Regions from separate parts of the Rhizobium sp. SG2393 genome, predicted to be linked through region 2. Evidence: predicted binding sites of a transcription regulator. Region 2 holds the regulator's gene; the other holds the start of a gene.
The links. Region 2 encodes LexA, which represses DNA repair genes until DNA is damaged. Its sites were predicted from a motif close to TGTTCNNNNTGTGTTCNG; they were not measured.

Region 1: a site for LexA is predicted at 5,261-5,278, ahead of ACED18_RS05315 (ATP-dependent helicase). Genes of this name have one in related genera too.

The regions. Positions count from the first base shown of each region.
Region 1 covers NZ_JBHGAP010000001.1:1,105,892-1,116,173, forward strand. Annotated here, with positions in the region: gene ACED18_RS05295 (efflux RND transporter permease subunit) at 1-2,453, opposite strand, end outside; gene ACED18_RS05300 (efflux RND transporter periplasmic adaptor subunit) at 2,453-3,649, opposite strand; gene ACED18_RS05305 (cyclase family protein) at 3,931-4,752, shown strand; gene ACED18_RS05310 (carboxymuconolactone decarboxylase family protein) at 4,810-5,217, shown strand; gene ACED18_RS05315 (ATP-dependent helicase) at 5,319-7,826, shown strand; gene ACED18_RS05320 (cold-shock protein) at 8,125-8,334, shown strand; gene ACED18_RS05325 (cold-shock protein) at 8,765-9,082, shown strand; gene rpsU (30S ribosomal protein S21) at 9,151-9,387, shown strand; gene ACED18_RS05335 (hypothetical protein) at 9,528-10,282, shown strand, end outside.
Region 2 covers NZ_JBHGAP010000001.1:815,077-825,358, forward strand. Annotated here, with positions in the region: gene ACED18_RS03895 (HlyU family transcriptional regulator) at 1-290, opposite strand, end outside; gene ilvA (threonine ammonia-lyase) at 370-1,635, opposite strand; gene ACED18_RS03905 (TrkH family potassium uptake protein) at 1,764-3,221, shown strand; gene ACED18_RS03910 (hypothetical protein) at 3,329-3,904, shown strand; gene ACED18_RS03915 (competence/damage-inducible protein A) at 3,946-4,704, opposite strand; gene wrbA (NAD(P)H:quinone oxidoreductase type IV) at 4,939-5,538, shown strand; gene ACED18_RS03925 (DUF2188 domain-containing protein) at 5,763-6,005, shown strand; tRNA gene ACED18_RS03930 (tRNA-Leu) at 6,091-6,176, shown strand; gene lexA (transcriptional repressor LexA) at 6,285-7,013, shown strand; tRNA gene ACED18_RS03940 (tRNA-Cys) at 7,203-7,276, shown strand; gene ACED18_RS03945 (hypothetical protein) at 7,600-7,935, opposite strand; gene ACED18_RS03950 (hypothetical protein) at 8,087-8,401, opposite strand; tRNA gene ACED18_RS03955 (tRNA-Asn) at 8,574-8,648, shown strand; gene ACED18_RS03960 (cryptochrome/photolyase family protein) at 8,816-10,282, shown strand, end outside; gene ACED18_RS03965 (NAD(P)/FAD-dependent oxidoreductase) at 10,282-10,282, shown strand, end outside.

The DNA.
Region 1 (10,282 bases), 290 kb from region 2:
TGCTCGCGCGTCAGCTCCGGCGCCACGGCCCGCTCTTCGACGGCAGCGATGGTGGACATCGGCACGATCTTGCCGTCGCCGGTCTTCAGGAAGATGTTCTGGAGGTCGGTCGGGTCGTTGACCGGATTGGTCGACGACATCAGCTTGACCGGATAGGCCTCACCCTCCACGAACACATCCACGACGCTCGACCCGTCCAGCATCGCCTGAAGCGCCGCGCCGAGACCCGTAATGTCGATGCCGAGATCGGAGGCCCGCTCCCGGTCGATGGTGACGAAGAGCTGCGCCTGGTTCGGCTCGTAATTGCGCTGCACGTTCTGGAAGCGCCCGCTGTCCTCCATCTGCCGGATGAGCGCGGACGCGGCATCGCCGAGCTTGGTGTAGTCATTGCCGACGATCGCGATCTGGAGGCCCTGGCCGGCGCCGCGAATGCCGAGACTGTTCGGCTGGTTCGTCACGGCACGGACCGACGGGATGCGCGCCGTGACCTTGTTGATGTCGGCCGCGATCGCCTGTTGCGTGCGCTCGCGCTCACCCCAGGGCGCCAGCGTCAGCACCATGAAACCCGAATTGGTCGAGCCGCCCTGGCCGGAGATCGAGAAGACGTTGGCAATCTCGCCGCTGTCGAGAAGCGGCTGGATACCATCCTCGATGCGTCGCATCTGCGACTGCGTATAGTCGAGCGACACGCCCTGCGGCGCGGTGATGCGCAGCATGACGGACGCGCGGTCCTCCTGCGGCGTCAGCTCCGATTTCACGCCCGTGAAGATCAGGAAGCCGGCACCGGTGAAGAGCAAGGCGACGATGAAGACCACGAGCGGCGCGTTGAGGCAGGCCCTGAGCGCATGGCGATAGCCGCCGGCAAAGACATTGCCGATCTTCCCCATCACCCCGCCGCCATGCTCCTTGTGGGTGGTCAGCATGCGCGAGGCCAGCATGGGGCACAGCGTCAGCGCCACGAAGGCCGAGAGCAGGATGGAAAAGGCGAGAACGAAGCCGAACTCGCGGAACAGGCCGCCCGTCTGCCCCGGAAGGAAGGAGAGCGGGATGAAGACCGCTGCCAGCGTCGCCGTCGTCGCGATGACCGCAAAGAACACCTCCAGCGTCCCGTGAACGGCCGCCGCCCGCGGCCCGAGCCCCTCGCTGCGCCGCCGCACGATGTTTTCCAGCACCACGATCGCATCGTCCACCACGAGACCCGTCGCCAGAACGATGGCGAGCAGCGTCAGGATGTTGATCGAAAAGCCCGCGAGATAGATGGCCACCACCGTCCCGATCAGCGCGATCGGCATGGTGATGACGGGGATCAGCGTCGCGCGCCAGTCGAGCAGGAAGAGATAGATGACGATGGTCACGATGATAACGGCAACGACGAGCGCGATCTCCACCTCGTGGATGGCGCCCTTGATGAAGTTGGCATCATCGCTGGTGATGGCGAGCTGCGTGCCCTCGGGGAGAATATTGCCCATCTGGCTGACGGCGGCGCGCACGCCGTCCGAGATCGACAGCGTGTTGGACTGCGCCTGCCGCACGATGCCGAGACCGATGCCGGGCTTGCCGTTGGAGCGCAGCGCCGTCTGCCCCGTATCCGGGCCGAGCGTCACCGAGGCGACGTCGCGCAGGCGGATGTTGGTGCCGATCAAGAGGTTTTCGAAGTCCTCCGGCGTCTGGAGATCGGCCGTGGCGCGCACGGTGATGTCCTGGCTGGTGCTTGTGATCGAGCCGGCCGGCACGTCGAAGGACGCTGTAGCGAGCGCCGTGCGCAGGTTCGCCACCGTCAGCCCGCGCCCGGCGAGCTTGGCCTGATCCACATCGATCCGGAACACCTTTTCCTGGTCGCCATAGACGGCGACGTCGGCCACGCCTTCCACGGCGGCCAGGCGGTCGCTGATCTCGTTTTCCACGAGCAGCGTCATGTCTTCCATCGACAGCGTGTCGGAGGTGAGCGCGAGCCGCATGATCGGCTGGCTGTCGGCATCGGCCTTCACGATGCGCGGTTCGTCGATGCCGTCGGGCAACTGGTTGCGGATGCGGCCGAGCGCATCGCGGATATCGTTGGAGGCCTGGCCGATATCGATGTTTTCGGAAAATTCCATCGTCACGCGGCTGGAGCCGAAGGACGAGCGCGAGGCGATCTTCTGGATGCCCTGCACGCGCGCGACTGCGCCCTCCACGATCGAGGTCACCTCGCGATCGATGGTTTCAGGCGATGCGCCGTCGAAATCGGTGGTGACGGAGACGACGGGGCGATCCACCTGCGGCAGCTCGCGGATCTCGACGCCGTTCAGCGCGGCAAGCCCGGCCACGATGATCAGCGTGTTGACGACAAGCGCGAAGATCGGCCGGCGGATGAAGAGCGCCGTGAAGCCGGCACTGCCGCCGGCCTTTACGGCAGCGGCCGTTCCCTGCCCTTCCGTCGTGTGAGAAACGGCGTCGGTCTTGTCAGCACTCATCAGCGCGCCCCTTCCGCCTTGGCCGTCTTGTCGGCGCCGGCCGGCGGGGCCGCGCCATCGCCGCGCGTCTGGCCGGCGACGGAAACGGCACCGCCGTCCCGCAGCCGCTGCACGCCTTCGGTCACGACCGGATCGCCATCGGCAAGCGAGGCCTCCACCAGCACCTTGTCGGGATTGCGCTGCACGATCTTCACCGGCACGCGCTCGCTCTTCTCGCCCGCCACGCGCCAGACGAAGGAGCCGTCGCCGCTCCACTGCACCGACAACGGATCGACGGTCGGATAGCGGTCGCCGTCGAAGGCCATCGTCACCGAAAACGACATGCCGGCCCGCAGCCGGTCGTCGGCATTGTCGATGCGGGCGCGCACGCGCAGCGTCCGGCTCGTCTGGTCGATGCGGTTGTCGACAGCGTGGACGACGCCCGACAGCGGGTTGCCGGGCTGGGCGACGGCCTGGGCCGTCACCGGCTGGCCGACCGTGATCTTGGTCGCGAAACGCTCTGGCACCCAGTAATCGACCAGAATTTCGGATCGGTCGTCGATATTGGCGATCGGGCTCGAGGTGGTGACGTAATCGCCGACATTCACCGTGATGATCCCGACGATGCCGCCCGTCGGGGCCGTGATGTCGCGGCGCTTCAGATCAAGTTCGGCCGCCTGCAGCGTCAGTTCCGCCCCTTGCAGCGTGGTCTCGGCGTCGCGCAGGTCCTGCACGGCAAAGGCAGAGGCATTCTTGCGGTAGCGCTCCACCTTCTCGCGCGCACTGTCGAGCGCGACCCGCGCCTGCCGCGCCGCAATCGTCTGGTCCTCGGAATCGAGCTTGGCGATCACCTGGCCGGTCTTCACGACATCGCCCGACTTGACGAGGATCTCGGTCAGGTTGCCGGTGGCCGACGGCGTGACCGTGACGGAACGGATCGCCTCGCCATTGCCGATGGCATTCAGCCGGTCATTGATGACGGCCGAACCAACCGGACGGGTGACGACGAGCGCCGGGCCGCCGCCGCGGCGCTGGTTGCCGCTTTGCGCCTGCCCCGCCTCGGTGGCCGGCTGGGCGGGCGCCAGTACCGCGACGACCGTGTCGGGCAGGCCTGCGGCGCGCAGCGTCCCGGCCGCGCCGGGCGACATCCGCCCCCAGACCGCAACACCCGCGCCGATCACGACAACGCTCACGACAACCTGTTGCCAAAGCCGCATCTCGTTTCATCTCCAAGGAAATCTTCGCCCGGATTGCGAGAGGCCCCGGGGCACGTCAAATGCTCATATGCCGCGATGATCTAGTCCGACTGTGCTGCATTGCAAACCGCCATCCGATCACAGAATGGGGAGGTTACCGAATTGTAATCCTTGCCGCGACGGGATCGCGCAAAACCTGTCCTTGACGCTGCCCGTATCGCGCGGCCACCTTCTGGATGCTGGGCCGACTGCCTTTGCAACCCGCGTCGGCCGGCAATCGGAAACATGGAGAGGGACATCCAATGTGCAATGCCTGCGTCATCGAATCCGTCAAATCGCGCATGCTCTCGCGCCGCAACCTGTTCAAGGCCTCCGCGGGCGGCGCCGCCGCGGCCGTGCTGGCCGCCAGCGCGCCCGTGGCACCCGCCTTTGCCGCCACGCCCGCGGCCGTCACCGACCTCACGCATGAGCTGTCGGAGGACACACCCACCTTCTTCGGCCAGAAGCAGTTCTTCCGCGAACAGAAGTTCAACTACAAGGAACACAAGTTCAATCTCTTTGAACTGCGCGTCAATGAACACACCGGCACCCATGTTGATGCGCCGCTGCACTTTTCCGAAAACGGCCAGTCGGTCGCCGAAATCCCGGTCGCCAATCTCGTGGTGCCCCTCGTCGTCATCGACATCCGCGCCAAGGCCGATGCAAATGCCGATGCGCAGCTGACGCCCGATGACATCAAGGCTTGGGTCGCAAAGAACGGCGATATCCCCGCCAATGCCTGCGTGGCGCTGAATTCCGGCTGGACCAAGCATTTCGGCACCCCGAAATTCCGCAATGCCGACGATGCCGGCAAGATGCATTTCCCCGGCTTCCACGTGGAGGCTGCGAAGTACCTGCTGGAAAACACCACCGCCGCCGGCATCGCGGTCGATACGCTCTCGCTCGATTTCGGCCAGTCCGCCGACTTCGCCACCCATTACGGCTGGCTGCCCGAAGGCAAGTGGGGCCTGGAAGCCGCCGCCAATCTCGACCAGTTGCCCGAAAAGGGCGCAACGCTCATCGTCGGCGCACCGAAGGTCAAGGGCGGCACCGGCGGACCGGCCCGCGTCTTCGCCCTCGTCTGAAATCGAACACCGGAAGCGGGCCATCCGTCGGCCCGCTTCCCCTGCCGGAGGAACACCATGAGCACCGTCACGCCCGCCGCCGATCTCGAGTCCGATCCCCGCGTCAAGGCTGTCTTCGACGACATCCGCGCCACACGCAAATCCGACTTCGTCAACAATATGTGGCGCTACCTCGCCTTCGATCCCGCCCTGCTCGAAAGCACCTGGGCCGAGGTGAAAGCCGTGATGGCGACGCCGTCCACGCTCGATCCGCTGGTCAAGGAATTGATCTACATCGCCGTCTCCGTCACCAACGGCTGCAGCTATTGCGTCCATTCCCACACGGCGGCCGCCAAGGCGAAGGGCCTGACGCGCGAGCAGCACGCCGAACTCCTGTCGATAATAGCGCTCGCCGGCAAGACCAACCAGCTCGCCACGGCCCTGCAATTGCCGGTGGACCCCGCCTTCGATGCCGACCGCAACTGAGGCTGGGGATATCGCCGGCCCTGCGCCGAAAGGGCTTGGATTCGGGAATAAAAGCAGAACACGTTCTGGCCTTTCAGACCCGAATCACTACATTGGGCCGCATGATCAGCGGCTTTGACGATATTCCCTTCTTCGACGAGGAACCCGCGCCGGTGCGCAAGCCCGGCCGCGCGGCGCCCGATGCGCCCCTTGCGGATCCCCGGACGCACGGCCCCGAGGGCGCCGGCGCCCCCTCCGGCGGCATCGCCGCGCGCGCCATGGCCGCGCGTGACGCCCATCGCATGCCCGACTATCTCTCCGGCCTCAACCCGGAGCAGCGCGAGGCGGTGGAGACCATCGACGGTCCCGTTCTGGTTCTCGCCGGGGCGGGTACGGGCAAGACGCGCGTGCTGACGACCCGCATCGCCCATATTCTGGCTGCCGGCCGCGCCTATCCCTCGCAGATCCTCGCCGTGACCTTCACCAACAAGGCAGCGCGCGAGATGAAGGAACGCATCGGCGTTCTCGTCGGCCATGCCGTCGAGGGCATGCCCTGGCTCGGCACCTTCCACTCCATCGGCGTGAAACTTTTGCGCCGCCATGCCGAGCTCGTCGGCCTGCGCTCGGATTTCACCATTCTCGACACGGACGACGTCACAAGGCTCATCAAGCAGCTCATCCAGGCCGAAGGCATCGATGACAAGCGCTGGCCGGCCAAGCAGTTCGCCGGCATGATCGACGGCTGGAAGAACAAGGGCCTCGACCCCGCCGACATTCCCGAAGGTGACGCCCGCGCCTTCGCCAACGGCAAGGGCCGCGAGCTCTACGCCGCCTACCAGGCCCGCCTGAAGACGCTGAACGCCTGCGACTTCGGCGACCTGCTGCTGCACCCGATCCGCATCTTCCGCACCTATGCGGATGTGCTCGGCGAGTATCACCAGAAGTTCCGCTTCATCCTCGTCGACGAGTATCAGGACACCAACACCGCGCAATATATGTGGCTGCGCCTGCTCGCCCAGCGCCCAAAGGGCGTGCCGCAGAATGTCTGCTGCGTCGGCGACGACGACCAGTCGATCTATGGCTGGCGCGGCGCGGAGGTGGACAATATCCTGCGTTTCGAGAAGGATTTCCCGGGCGCCAAGGTCATCAAGCTCGAGCGCAACTACCGCTCGACCGAACATATCCTCGGCGCCGCCGGCCACCTCATCGCCCACAATGAAGGCCGCCTCGGCAAGACGCTCTTCACCGACCGGCAGGACCCCGACGACGAGCGCGTGCAGGTCCATGCCGCCTGGGATTCGGAAGAGGAAGCCCGCGCGGTCGGCGAGGAAATCGAGCAGCTGCAGCGCGGCAAGCATCCGCTGAACAACATGGCGATCCTGGTGCGCGCCTCCTTCCAGATGCGCGAATTCGAAGACCGCTTCGTGACGCTCGGCCTCAACTATCGCGTCATCGGCGGCCCGCGCTTCTACGAGCGCCTCGAAATCCGCGATGCCATGGCCTATTTCCGCCTCGTCTGCCAGCCGGCCGACGACCTCGCCTTCGAGCGCATCGTCAACACGCCGAAGCGCGGCCTCGGCGACACCACGATCCGCAATCTCCACGACTATGCCCGCGCCCGCGACATCCCCATGCTCGCCGCCGCCGCCGACATCATCGAGACGGACGAGCTCAAACCGAAGGCACGCAAGGCGCTCTTCGACGTCGTCACCGATTTCCGCCGCTGGCAGTCGCTGCTCGAAACCATGCCGCACACCGAACTCGCCGAGCAGATCCTCGACGAGAGCGGCTACACCGCCATGTGGCAGGCGGACAAGACGGCCGAAGCACCCGGCCGGCTGGAAAACCTGAAGGAACTCATCCGCTCCATGGAGGCCTTCGAGAGCCTGCGCGGCTTCCTCGAACATGTCTCCCTGGTGATGGATGCCGAGACCAACGAAAACCTCGACGCCGTCTCCATCATGACGCTGCATTCCGCCAAGGGGCTGGAATTCGAGACCGTCTTCCTGCCCGGCTGGGAGGAAGGCCTCTTTCCCCACCAGCGCGCGCTGGACGAGGGCGGCCGCTCGGGCCTCGAGGAAGAACGCCGCCTCGCCTATGTCGGCCTCACCCGCGCCAAGCGCCGCTGCCACATCTGGTTCGTGTCGAACCGCCGCATCCACGGCCTGTGGCAATCCACCATCCCCTCCCGCTTCCTGGAGGAACTGCCGCACCAGCATGTGGAGGTCGCCGAGATCGACCAGAGCTATGGCGGCTACGGGCGGGGCGGCTATGGCCAGTCGCGCTTCGACAAGGCCGAACCCTTCGCCAACTCCTATTCCACCCCCGGCTGGAGACGCGCCCAGACCAACAAGACGGAGGCCACGCGCACCAACTGGGGCAACCGCTCCGGCCATGCGGTGGAGCGCATCGGCTACGGCGAAAGCGGCCCGCGCGGCCGCACCATCGACGGCGAGCTGATCGCCAAGTCCACGACCGCCGAGCCCTCGCGCTTTGCCGTCGGCGACCGCGTCTTCCACTTGAAGTTCGGCAACGGCAACATCTCCGCCATCGAAGGCAACAAGCTGACGATCGACTTCGACCGCGCCGGCCAGAAACGCGTGCTGGACGGCTTCGTGGAAAAAGCGTGACGGGCGTCGCAATCCGTCACGAAGGCCTCGCAACGGGAAAGTAAAATCGCCGATCACGAAAATATTTCGGCTGATGAAAAACCCGTCTTTCCAGCGGCTTCAGGGCATTTCAGAGATGGATTGGAAATAAAATACCGCTGCTCGCCATTGCATATTCGACGAGAGGGTCTATATCTAGCCCATCGAGACTTGCTTGTGATCATTGCTAGGGCCTAGCGCCCTTACTGTTTCCTCTCAAAATTCGATCGAAAGCGGGCATGGTGTGTCCGCACTCTCAGACGATTGGAAGGAAATCGTTATGGCAACTGGCACTGTAAAGTGGTTCAATGGAACCAAGGGTTTCGGCTTCATTCAGCCCGACGACGGCTCTGCCGACGTATTCGTTCACATCTCGGCCGTTGAACGGTCCGGCATGGGTTCGCTCAATGAAGGCCAGAAGGTTCAGTTCGAGCTGGTTCGTGACCGCAAGTCGGGCAAGAACGCCGCTGACAACCTCAAGGCCGCTTGATTGAAGCTGCAGCAATTGTCACTCAGGACGGCTGACCACGGATGTACTGGCAGCTGGACCTTGGTTTCGGGATTTGTGCGCGCTCATGATCGCGCCGCCCTGAGATCGGAGTGACGGGAGAGGTCGGGTCAAAAGCCCGGCCTTTTTGCTTTTTCGGCCAGCCGTTTTCTTGATGACAACGGCACCGCTCGACCCGCGCAGACAGTCGCAAGCCAAAGCGTCGGCATGCCCGGGTTCTTTCTGTTCTGTGGCGATCCGGGGCTGTTGCCCGATGCAAGATCGATGATGCCTCGGGCGGAACAACGCCTGATGCCACGTTCCGACGGCACGTCCGCCGCGACCCGAAGCCTTCGCCCTGCCCCCACGGCAGATTGTCCCATCGCCGGTGGCGCCCGTTTTGCGGCAGCCGCGGCCCACCAAGGATTGAACCATGCGCAACACACCCTACGCCATAGGCGACAACGTCACGCTGATCACCGGCATCATCCGCCCCGACGCCGGCGCCAAGGAATGCAGGATCGTCGGCCTTCTGCCCGTGAAGGAAAATGGCGAACGCCAGTATCGCGTCCAGCTGGGTGACGAGAAGTTCGAGCGCCGCATCACCGAAAGTGACATCGAGGCCTCGTCCGGCCCGGATGGTGATGCCGCGTCCGCAGACACGGATGCGCCCCTCACCGGTAGCTCTTGGCTGACCACATCCAGCATCCGCAGCCGCCGCACGACGCCCACCCCGCGCCGCGACGGCTGACAGACGCGCCCATTTTAATCGCCGCGGTTCGCCGCCGGCCCGCCCATCGAACACGAAAGGATATCGCCTTGCAGGTATTGGTACGAGACAACAACGTCGATCAGGCCCTCCGCGTCCTCAAGAAGAAGCTGCAGCGCGAAGGCGTCTTTCGCGAAATGAAGGCCCGCAGCGCCTATGAGAAGCCGTCGGAAAAGCGCGCCCGCGAAAAGGGCGAAGCCATCCGCCGCGCCCGCAAGCTGGAGCGCAAGAAGCTGCAGCGCGAAGGCGTGCTGCCCGCCCCGAAGAAGGTCGCCCGCGCGCGCTGAAGGACGGAAAACGTGAGCGGGACATCTTTCACGCCGTTGCCTTGATAAAAAACGCGTTTGCTACCTTTGGGCGAGTTTCGGCTTGACCGCGGTCTGAAAGTCTAGAACCCTGCACAAAGGACTTTGTGCAGGGTGAAACGATGTGGAAATTTGTGCTCTCAATAGCGTGCATGGTTCTGTTGGGGACGTGCGTCACTGCCAATGCGGGAGCGCGGCCAGCCTCTGCGGACCCGCCAAGACGCTGCACCGACTTTCTGGTCAAGCCCATCGATAAAGACTATCGGGGAAAGCGAAATTTCAACGCCGAACTCCTCGCCGCGTCTTTTGGTATATATGCAGCGGCCAGCGAGGACGCCTACGCAAACAATGACCAGCAATTCCTTTTCCTGCCGAGCCGAAACCCATCGAATCTCGGGTGGAAGAGACTCGAGTGGCAGCCGAAGAGCGCTCTTCCGCATCGATATTCGAATAGCCTGACAGGCTTGTCGTTCGACACCTATTATCAAGCGATCCGCAAATGCCTCTACGTCATGGTCGCAGCGCGGGGCACGGATGGGCCAAGCGCCATCAATGACTGGTTGACGAATTTTTCGATCATCCCGCCTTTTTTGCCCTTCAATCAGTATAAAGAAATCGAAACACAGTTCCATCTGCTGAAAGAGCACATCAAGGCCCGCTATCCGTCTTATGACGTGCAGTTCATAGCCACGGGACATTCCCTTGGCGGCGGCCTGGCCATCCACCTCGCAAAGTGCTTTAACGACGTGTCGGCAGTGACATTTGATACGTCCTTCGTGCACAACGACTTGCTTTGCAAGAAGCGGAATCCCAGCGTCGTGCAGATATACGAGAAGCAGGAAGCCATTGAAGTCGTTCGCACCATTCTCGGCAGATC
Region 2 (10,282 bases):
CCGTCCGAAAAGAGCGAGGCACCGTTCTGGTCGATGATCTGGCGCGCCTTGCGGAAGGTCGCGTCGAGCACGTCCTGCTCGCTCGCAAACACGTCGGCGCGAATGAAGGTCCGCTTCAGCACCGCGCCGTCGACGGTCTTCTCGATCGTGCCGGCGATCCGGTACTGCGCGCCCTCGCGCATCGGCGTCGCACGGATCGTGCAGTCACCGTGCATCTGCACGGATTCCTTGGCCGGTGCGGCTGCGGTATCGGAGGAACGACCGAAAAGTTTGGAGAAAAACGATGCCATGTCACTCTCTTAGCGTGAGGTGAGAGCGCCAGGAAAAGCACGCTCCCGATCCGGACTTCGCTGATATGGAGCAAAGCCTTCAGATGACCAGATTGTACAGGATCTCATTGTCGGTGATATCCTCATATTGCAGGTCTGACGCCTCGAAGGCGGCGATGAGACGGGGAAAATTCTCCGGCCGCTTCGTCTCGATGCCGATCAGCACGGAGCCGAAGTTGCGCGCCGACTTCTTCAGATATTCGAAACGGGCGATATCGTCCTCCTCCCCGAGCAGCGTCAGGAAGTCCTTGAGCGCGCCGGGGCGCTGCGGCATGCGCAGGATGAAATACTTCTTCAGCCCCGCATAACGCATGGCGCGCTCCTTGACGTCGGGCAGACGCTCGAAATCGAAATTGCCGCCGGAGACGATCGCGACGACGGTCTGCCCTTCAAGCCGTTCGCGTCCCAGCGCCTCGAGCGCGGTCAGCGACAGCGCGCCGGCGGGCTCCAGCACCACGCCTTCCACATTCAGCATCTCGATCATCATGGCGCAGATCGCGTTTTCCGGCAGAAGCATCACCTGCCCGGACGAAAAGGCGGAAAGCCGTTCGAAATTGATCGTGCCGATACGCGCCACCGCCGCGCCATCCACGAAATTGTCGACGCGCGGCAGGGTCACGATCGCGCCCGCTTCCAGGCTGCGCTTCAGGCTCGGCGCGCCGGTCGGTTCGGCGAAAAGGAAGGCATCGTGCGCCACCTGGCCGGAGAGATAGCCGGTCAGGCCTGCCGACAACCCGCCGCCGCCGACCGGCATGACGAGCCGGTCGATCGTCTCGCCCTCCGGCAACTGCTCGAGGATCTCGGCCGCAACGCTCGCCTGTCCCTCGATGATGTCGTCATGATCGAAGGGCGGAACCATCACGGCGCCGCTCGCCGCCACATGCTCCTGCGCGGCGCGGTAGCACTGGTCGAAAATATCGCCGACAAGGCGGATCGTGATGAAGGCGCCGCCGAACATGCGCGTCTTGTCGATCTTTTGCTGCGGCGTGGTAACCGGCATGTAGACAACGCCCTCGACCCCGAAATGGCGGCAGACGAAGGCAAAGCCCTGGGCGTGGTTGCCGGCCGACGCGCAAACGAAGGTGCGCGGCGCATCATCAGCTGCCAGCATCTTGCGGAAGAAGTTGAAGGCGCCGCGGATCTTGTAGGAGCGCACCGGCGACAGATCCTCGCGCTTCAGATAGACGCGCGCCCCCCAGCGCTTGCTCAGGTGTTCGTTGAGTTGCAGCGGCGTGGCCGGAAAAAGTCCGCGGATCGCCTCTGCGGCTTCGTCCACACCCGCCCTGAATGCGCTGACCGGCTGCATCGACGTCATCCCATTGCGGTTGAAGATGACGACCGCTATGGCATATTGCGGCGCAGCGCACCACGATTTTGCGAGGGATGCGCTGTCTATGGCGGCCGCTGATCGCCGCCCGCAGAGGACCGATCCCCTTGAACGCCATGCTCTTCCGGCACGCCGTGCACGTCTCCGCGATTTTCGGCCTCTACCTCGCTGCCGCCATGCTGCTGCCCGCCTTCGTCGATCTCTATGCCGGCCATGAGGACTGGAAACTGTTCGTCTTCTCCTCCTTCATGGTCGGCAGCTTCTGCGGCGCGACGGCGATCGCGACGCGCTCCGGTCCCCCGCCCTTCTCCAAGCGCTTCGGCTTTCTCGTCGTCAACGTGCTGTGGCTCAGCTTTTCCGTCATCGGCGCGCTGCCGCTCTGGCTCTCGTCCCTCAACCTGACCTTCGCCCAGGCGATCTTCGAATCGGTCTCCGGCATCACCACCACGGGCAGCACGGTCATCGTCGGCCTCGACAACGCACCGCCCGGCCTTCTTCTGTGGCGCTCGCTGATCTGCTGGCTGGGCGGCATCGGCGTCGTGGCGCTCGGCCTCTTCATCATGCCCTTTCTCAGGGTCGGCGGCATGTCCTTCTTCAAGATGGAAAGCTCCGACACCAACGAGAAGACCTTTGCCCGCATCGCGAACTTCACCCGCGCCTTCGTTGCCGTCTATGTCGGCATCACCGCGCTCTGCACCATCACCTATGCCAGCCTCGGAATGACCGGCTTCGATGCGCTGAACCACGCCATGTCGACCATCGCCACCGGCGGCTTTTCGACCAAGGACGCCTCTTTCGGCTATTATGCCGACGATACGGGCCTCCTGGTCGCGGCCACCTTCTTCATGGCGCTGTGCAGCCTGCCCTTTTCCATCCTGATCGTCTTCCTCGTGCGCGGCCGGGTGCATGCGCTGCGCGACCCGCAGATCATCGTCTTCCTGCTCTATCTCACGCTCTTTTCGATGGCCGCAGGCGTCTACCACCGCCTCGTCAATGGCGCGCCCTTCGATGATGCGCTGATCCACGCCTTCTTCAACGTCACCTCCATTCTCTCGACCACCGGCTATGCCAGCACAGACTATTCCCTCTGGGGGCCCTTCGTGGTCATGCTCGCCTTCATCGCGACCTTCGTCGGCGGCTGCTCCGGCTCGACCGCGGGCGGACTGAAGGCATACCGCTTCATCATCCTTTTCAACGCCATCCGCGCCGGCGTGAACCGCCTCGTCTATCCCGACGCGATCTACCACGTGCGCTACGGCGGCAAGACGGTGGATGCCGACACGCAGCGCGCCATCTTCCTCTTCGTCATCATCTACCTGCTGCTCTGGGTGTTCGGTTCGCTGGTGATGGCGCTGCTTGGCTATGACTTCATCACCGCGACCTCTGCCGTCATCACCGCGCTTTCCAATGTCGGTCCCGGCCTTGGTCCGCTCATCGGCCCGGTCGGCAATTTCTCCTCCCTCGCCGCGCCGGAACTCTACCTGCTCTCGGTCATGATGCTGCTCGGGCGCCTCGAAATCCTCACCGTTCTCGTGATCCTGACACCGGTCTTCTGGCGCCGCTGAAATTGGTCGATCGGCGCTGTCCTGACGGCTTGACAGAAAAGGTCAAATGCCGAAGTCTCCGCCCCGCAACCAGCGAGATGGGGACGGACATGATTGCGCGTAAGCTGATGAAGACACTGATGATGTCCGCGACCGCGGCGGCACTTTTCGCCCTCCCGGCGCTCGCCGGCCCGCTGGCTGACGCCGCCAAGAAGGCCGAGGAACAGGCTGCCGCCGGAGACGTGCTCGGCGCCCATGAAACGCTGCGCGAGGCCGTCAGCGAATTTTCCGCGCAACTGCCCTTCACCATCGGCAAGGCCGTGTTCGTGACCAGCGATCCCAAGGGCTACGCCATGTACCAGCCGAAGGACTCGCCGGTCTTCAAGCCGGGCGAGTCGCTGGTCTCCTACGTGGAACCGATCGGCCTGACCTGGAAGCCGGCCGCCACCGCCGGCCAGATCGAAACGCATTTCACCGTGGATTTCGACATCCTGAACCCCGAGGGCCAGGTGCTCGCGAGCCAGAAGGCTTTCGGCGACTTCACCTTCACCGGCTACGTGCGCAACCAGGAAATCTATTCGACCCTGACGATCGATGTCGGCGGCGCGCCGGCCGGCGATTACGTCGTGCGCTACCACTTCAACGACATCAACGGAAACCGCACCGCAACGGTCGATCAGAAGTTCACGATCGCCGCCCAGTAAGGCTGCACGCTGCATCGCCCGCTCCGCGGATCGAAGCCCGCTCAGTCAGGCTTCGGCGCGACCTTGCGCGCAGCGATGTCGGCAAGCATGGCCTCGACGTCGGTAATGGCGGCATCGATGGCCTCCGGCGTGCGCGCCCGCACCACGATCTCTGTCGAGAAATTCTGCCCGTCGAACTTCGGGTAGGAGCCGATGCTGGTCTCCGGATGGCGCTTCTGGATCTCGCCGAGCGGCGTGCCGATGTCGCCCTCGCCGAAATGCGAGCGCACCGAGCGCGACTGCACGGGAACGCCGCCCGAAAGCGTCGGCAGCACGGCCGCGACCATCGCCTGGAACACCTGCGGTACGCCCGCCATCACATGCACATTGCCGATGACGAAGCCGGGGGCCGTGGAAACGGGATTGGGAATGTGGCGCGCGCCGACCGGCATGCGCGCCATGCGCTGGCGCGCCTCGGTAAACTCCATGCCGCGGCGGGCATACATCGCGCCGAGCAGTTCCATGGCCGCGTCATCGTGACGGCATTCGACGCCGAAGGCTGCCGAAATCGCATCGGCGGTGATGTCGTCATGGGTCGGCCCGATGCCGCCGGAGGTGAAGACATAGGTGTAGCGCGCCCGAAGCGCGTTGACTGCCGCGACGATCTCCGGCTCCTCGTCGGGCACGATCCGCACTTCCTTGAGGTCGATCCCGGCAAGCGTCAGGTTTTCCGCCAGGAAGCCGATATTCTTGTCCTTGGTGCGACCGGAGAGAAGCTCGTCGCCAATGGCGAGGATGGCGGCAGAGACGGTTGCTTTCACGGGCATGGCTCCAGAAGGACGAAAAGGGGAACGGGACTGCCAAGGCTCGGCGTGGACAGCCGGTGTCATCGTGTTCTACGCGACGACAATGTGACCGGACCTGTCGCATTTTGTGAACAGTGCGTTCGCAGGCCGCGACTGGCCGATCGATGCCAATCTGTTAGAACGTTTCGCCAGGGACGGGCAAGCGATTTGCCCGCAAACAGATTGTTCGCAAACACCAAGGAGACGACGATGGCAAAGGTACTGGTTCTCTACTATTCCGCTTACGGCCACATTGAAACCATGGCCAATGCCGTTGCCGAAGGTGCACGCTCGGCCGGTGCCGACGTGACCGTCAAGCGCGTTCCGGAACTCGTCTCCGAAGACGTCGCCAAGGCCTCGCACTACAAGCTCGACCAGGCCGCCCCGATCGCCACCGTCGACGAACTCGCCGACTACGACGCCATCATCGTCGGCGCCGGCACGCGCTACGGCACGGTCGCCTCGCAGATGCGCAATTTCTGGGACCAGACCGGCGGCCTGTGGTTCAACGGCAAGCTGGTCGGCAAGGTCGGCGCCATGTTCACCTCCACGGCCACCCAGCATGGCGGCCAGGAAACGACGATCATGGGCTTCATCCCCACCTTCCTGCACCATGGCATGGTCTTCGCCGGCCTGCCCTACGCCTTCCAGGGCCAGATGGGCGTTGAAGCCGTCAAGGGCAATTCGCCCTACGGCGCCTCCACCATCACCGACGGCGACGGCTCGCGCCAGCCCTCCGAAATCGAGCTGGAAGGCGCCCGCTACCAGGGCGCCCACGTCGCCAAGCTCTCTTCCAAGCTCTCGGCCTGATCCATCCGGCCTGTGCCCCTCCGGAGCCCTGCCTGCAGCCATGCAGGCAGGGCTCTTTTCGTTGTCGTCTCCCCTCGCCCGCAAGGCGTGTCCGCGGCGCCGTCTCCCGTGATAGACTGTCGCCGTCTGCGCGACGGAACCGGTCGGCCCTGCGCGTCGTTTTCCCGCTGCACCGGCAACGGCGCCGAAGGATGCCCCCCGAGGAGAACCCCAAGGAGAACCCGATGACAGTCATTCGCTACACGATCGTCGAACATGACGGCGGCTGGGCCTACCAGCTCGACGGCGCCTTTTCCGAAAGCTTCCCCACCCACAAGGCAGCCCTGCGCGCCGCCAAGATCGCGGCCATCGAGCAGCAGGTGGGCGGCGAGGATGCCGAAATCCTCTATCAGGACGACAAGGGCAACTGGCACACCGAACACGCCGATGGCGGCGACCGCCCCGAGACCGAAGTCGTCGACGGCTGAGATCGCAACGGTCACCATCCTGATTCGGCAGCAACCACACACGCCTTGCCTGAATCGCCACATTCGGGCATGAGGGCCCGGATGTGGCCGCTTGCCGAAACTGGTAGACGGAAGGCACTTAAAATGCCTCGGGCAACGCCCGTGTGGGTTCGATTCCCACAGCGGCCACCAGAATTTCAGCCTAACCGCCCCGCCTTCATCCTTTCTTAGCCCCTTGCGGAACACAAATGGAACAGATAGTGTCCGTTCTGGATTTGTTTCCGATTCTGGAGGCCAAGCATGCTGACCCGCAAGCAACAGGAACTGCTGCTCTTCATCCATGAGCGGATGAAGGAATCCGGCGTTCCGCCATCCTTCGACGAGATGAAGGATGCGCTCGATCTGGCCTCCAAGTCGGGCATCCATCGCCTGATCACGGCACTGGAAGAACGCGGCTTCATCCGCCGCCTGCCGAACCGGGCGCGCGCGCTCGAGGTCATCAAGCTGCCGGAAGCCTACCAGCCGACGCTCGCGCCCCGCCGCGGCTTTTCGCCAAGCGTCATCGAAGGCTCGCTCGGCAAGACGGCACCGGCTGCGGCCAACGTGCAGCCCCCCAGGCCGGCCGCAAAGAGCGAGGATGGCGGATCCGTCTCCGTTCCCGTCATGGGGCGCATCGCAGCCGGCGTGCCCATCTCCGCCATCCAGAACACCACCCACGAAATCGCCGTGCCCATGGAAATGCTCGGCAACGGGGACCACTACGCGCTGGAGGTGAAGGGCGATTCGATGATCGAGGCCGGCATTCTCGACGGCGACACGGTCATCATCCGCAATTCCAGCACCGCCAACCCGGGCGAGATCGTCGTCGCCCTCGTGGATGACGAGGAAGCAACCCTCAAGCGCTTCCGCCGCAAGGGTGCCTCCATCGCGCTCGAGGCCGCCAACCCCGCCTACGAGACCCGCATCTTCGGTCCCGACCGCGTCAAGATCCAGGGCAAGCTCGTCGGCCTCATCCGCCGCTACCACTGACACGCACGCCGCCCGTCGCTCCGGGCAGCCGGGCCTCATCGCATCAGGACCGGCGTCGGCCGGCAGGGCGTCACAGGCCTGTCGTGGACGAAACGCAAAAATCCCCCGGTTTGATTGGAGAGCGCTTGCGCTTACTTTGAAATCGGTCTAAACGCCCCTCACATCCGGCGACAAGCCGGACCGCAGCGAGGCCTCGTGGCGGAGTGGTGACGCAGAGGACTGCAAATCCTTGTACCCCGGTTCAATTCCGGGCGAGGCCTCCAACAAACTCAAGAGCTTGACGGACGACACCAAGGCGCGCGCTGAGCGCGTCCGCGGCCTTCTGCGCGGCGCTGGCGAATGCCGCAAGGTGCCTGTCGGCGCTCAAGCTGTCAGCCCTCAGTAAGCTTCGACGGGATGGTGCCGTGGTCTGGCGGCTCGCTTGGCAGAGCAACGGCCACGCGGCGCGGCCCGTACGAGCATCCAGACGCACTCCCCGCATCGCAATGCGCGGCCTCATATTGAAACGGGCGGCCCCACATCAAAAAGGGGCGGCCTTGCGGCCACCCCTTGTGTCCTGTCGACATCTCCTGCCGACGGCTGCAAATCAGAGTTCCGGGCAGCCACGCACGTTGGCGAACACGATTTCATCCGGGCCGCGGCGCGTCATGCCTTCAACAACGATCCGGCGCGGCGTCACACGCACGACCTCGGGATCGCGCAGGCCGGCCTGGCGGGCGGCGAAGCGGGCTTCGCGCTCGCTGCAGCCACGGGCGCGGTCACGCAGACGATCGCGCTCGGCCTCGCGGTCGCGAACGATCGGACGCACGCCATCGGGGCCGATCCTCAGTTCGAGATCCTGGGCGGCGGCCGGTGCGACACCCGCGAAAGTGCCCATGGTCATGGCAATGGCAAGCGCCGAAACAGAGAGAATCGTCTTCATGAAGCCTCCTCGCCCATCTGTGATACGGGCAGTGTTGATCCTGTCGGCGGCTCTTGAGTTTGCTCATGGGATGAGCCGCCGGTTTTCGGGAGGGGTAACGCACGGAATGAAGGCTGGTTCCGGCGCGCAACGGTTTTTGATGAGGGGATGCTTACGAATCGCGGCGCGTCTGTCCCTGGCGCTGCTGCCGGCGGCGCGCCCACCACACGGCAAGGCGCCGGCGCCATCGCCGCACGGCCGGCAGGTCGTTGGACAGCACGAGAAGACCGAGCGGCACCATCCAGAAGCCGAGAATCGGCAGAAAGCCCAGGCAGCCGAAGATGATCAGCGCAATGCCGATGCCGATGCGCAGGCCCCGCGACTGCGGCAGGCGCATGCCAAAGGAGCCCAGCATCAGCTTGCCGGTGCGAGGATCGATGCCGAAACGCGGCTTCGGCTTGTCGTTGCTCTCATGTGTCTGTGTCATGGTGCCGGGAGATGGTTGCTTGTCCACAGTTTGGCAAGGGCTGGAGCCCGACACGGCCGATTCATTGCGGGCCGAATGCATTTTTTTGATTTTTGCGCTTGGCAAATCCGGAAAGCATCAGTATGAGCAGCACCACATCAGCGGCGCAAGCAAACGCCTTCGCCGCAGACGTTCCCTGGTAGCTCAGCGGTAGAGCATTCGACTGTTAATCGACAGGTCGCCGGTTCGAATCCGGCCCGGGGAGCCAAATTCTTCCAAACTTTTCCGTTGATGAGAGAAAAACTCACGCCCATGTGAGCCGCTTCTTGTTGATCGGATTCTCATTTCAGGAAATGATCGGACGAGGTGAAACCTTTGATCCGGGAACACCGTACCTGCGTACACGGTCGGCAATCTCGAAAGTCAGGGTTTTGAATGTCAACGGAAAATCAGGAATCAACAGATCGCGGGCGGTACACCCCCGTCATCGTGTGGTTCCGGCGTGACCTGCGCCTGTCCGACAACCACGCGCTCTCCGCCGCCGCTGACACGGGCCGCCCTATTATCGCGATCTACATCCGCGAGCCGGAAAAGACGGGCAATGGCCCGCTCGGCGCCGCGCAGGCGTGGTGGCTACATCATTCGTTGCAAGCGCTTGCCGACGGCCTCTCGAGCGCCGGCGTGGAGCTTCTTCTGAAGACCGGCAGCGCCGATGCCGTTCTCGACGATCTCATCAAGGAAACAGGCGCCGGCGCGGTCTACTGGAACCGCCGCTATGACCCCAAGGGCATCGCCGTAGACGGCCCCCTGAAGGACCGGCTGAAGAGCGACGGCATCGAGGTCCGCAGCTTTGCCGGCCAGCTCATGCACGAACCGTCGACCCTCAAGACCAAGAGCGGCGGCCCGTTCCGCGTCTACACGCCCTTCTGGCGCGCGCTGGAAGCCGATGGCGAACCGGATGAACCGATCGCCGCCCCCAAGAAGCTGGCGTCCTTTGACAAGAGTCTGAAAGGCGAACGCCTCTCAGACTGGTCCCTGCTACCCGAAAAGCCGGACTGGGCGAAGACCTTCCACGAAGTCTGGGAGCCCGGCGAGGCGGGCGCCGCCAAGCGTCTGAAGAGCTTCGTGAAACAGGCGCTTGCCGGCTACAAGACCAATCGCGACCATCCCGATGGCGAGACGACCTCGATGCTCTCGCCGCATCTCGCCATGGGCGAGATCAGCCCGGCCATGGTCTGGCATGCAACACGCGGCGTTAAGGCGCCGCCGGATGACATCACGCATTTTCGAAAAGAACTTGCCTGGCGCGATTTCTCCTACCACCTCCTCTTCCACAATCCCCACCTCGACCGCCGCAATCTTCAGCCGAAGTTCGATAGCTTCCCCTGGGTCAGCAACAAGACGGCGCTGAAGCACTGGCAGCGCGGCGAAACCGGCTACCCGATCGTCGACGCCGGCATGCGCCAGCTCTGGCGGCACGGCTTCATGCACAATCGCGTGCGCATGATTGCCGCCTCCTTCCTCATCAAGGACCTGATGATCGACTGGCGCGAAGGCGAGGCCTGGTTTCGCGACACGCTGGTCGATGCCGACCCGGCTTCCAATGCGGCGAGCTGGCAGTGGGTGGCCGGCTCGGGTGCGGATGCAGCACCCTTCTTCCGCATCTTCAATCCCATCCTGCAGGGCGAGAAATTCGATCCCGACGGTGCCTATATCCGCCGCTTCGTGCCGGAGCTTGCAAAGCTCGACGCCAAGGTCATCCACCGCCCCTTCGAGGCGAAGCTGGATCAGCTGAAAGCGGCGGGCGTCACGCTCGGCAAAACCTATCCGACGCCCATCGTCGACCATCACGAGGCGCGCGACCGTGCGCTGAAAGCCTTCAAGTCCCTAGAGGAGCCGCAA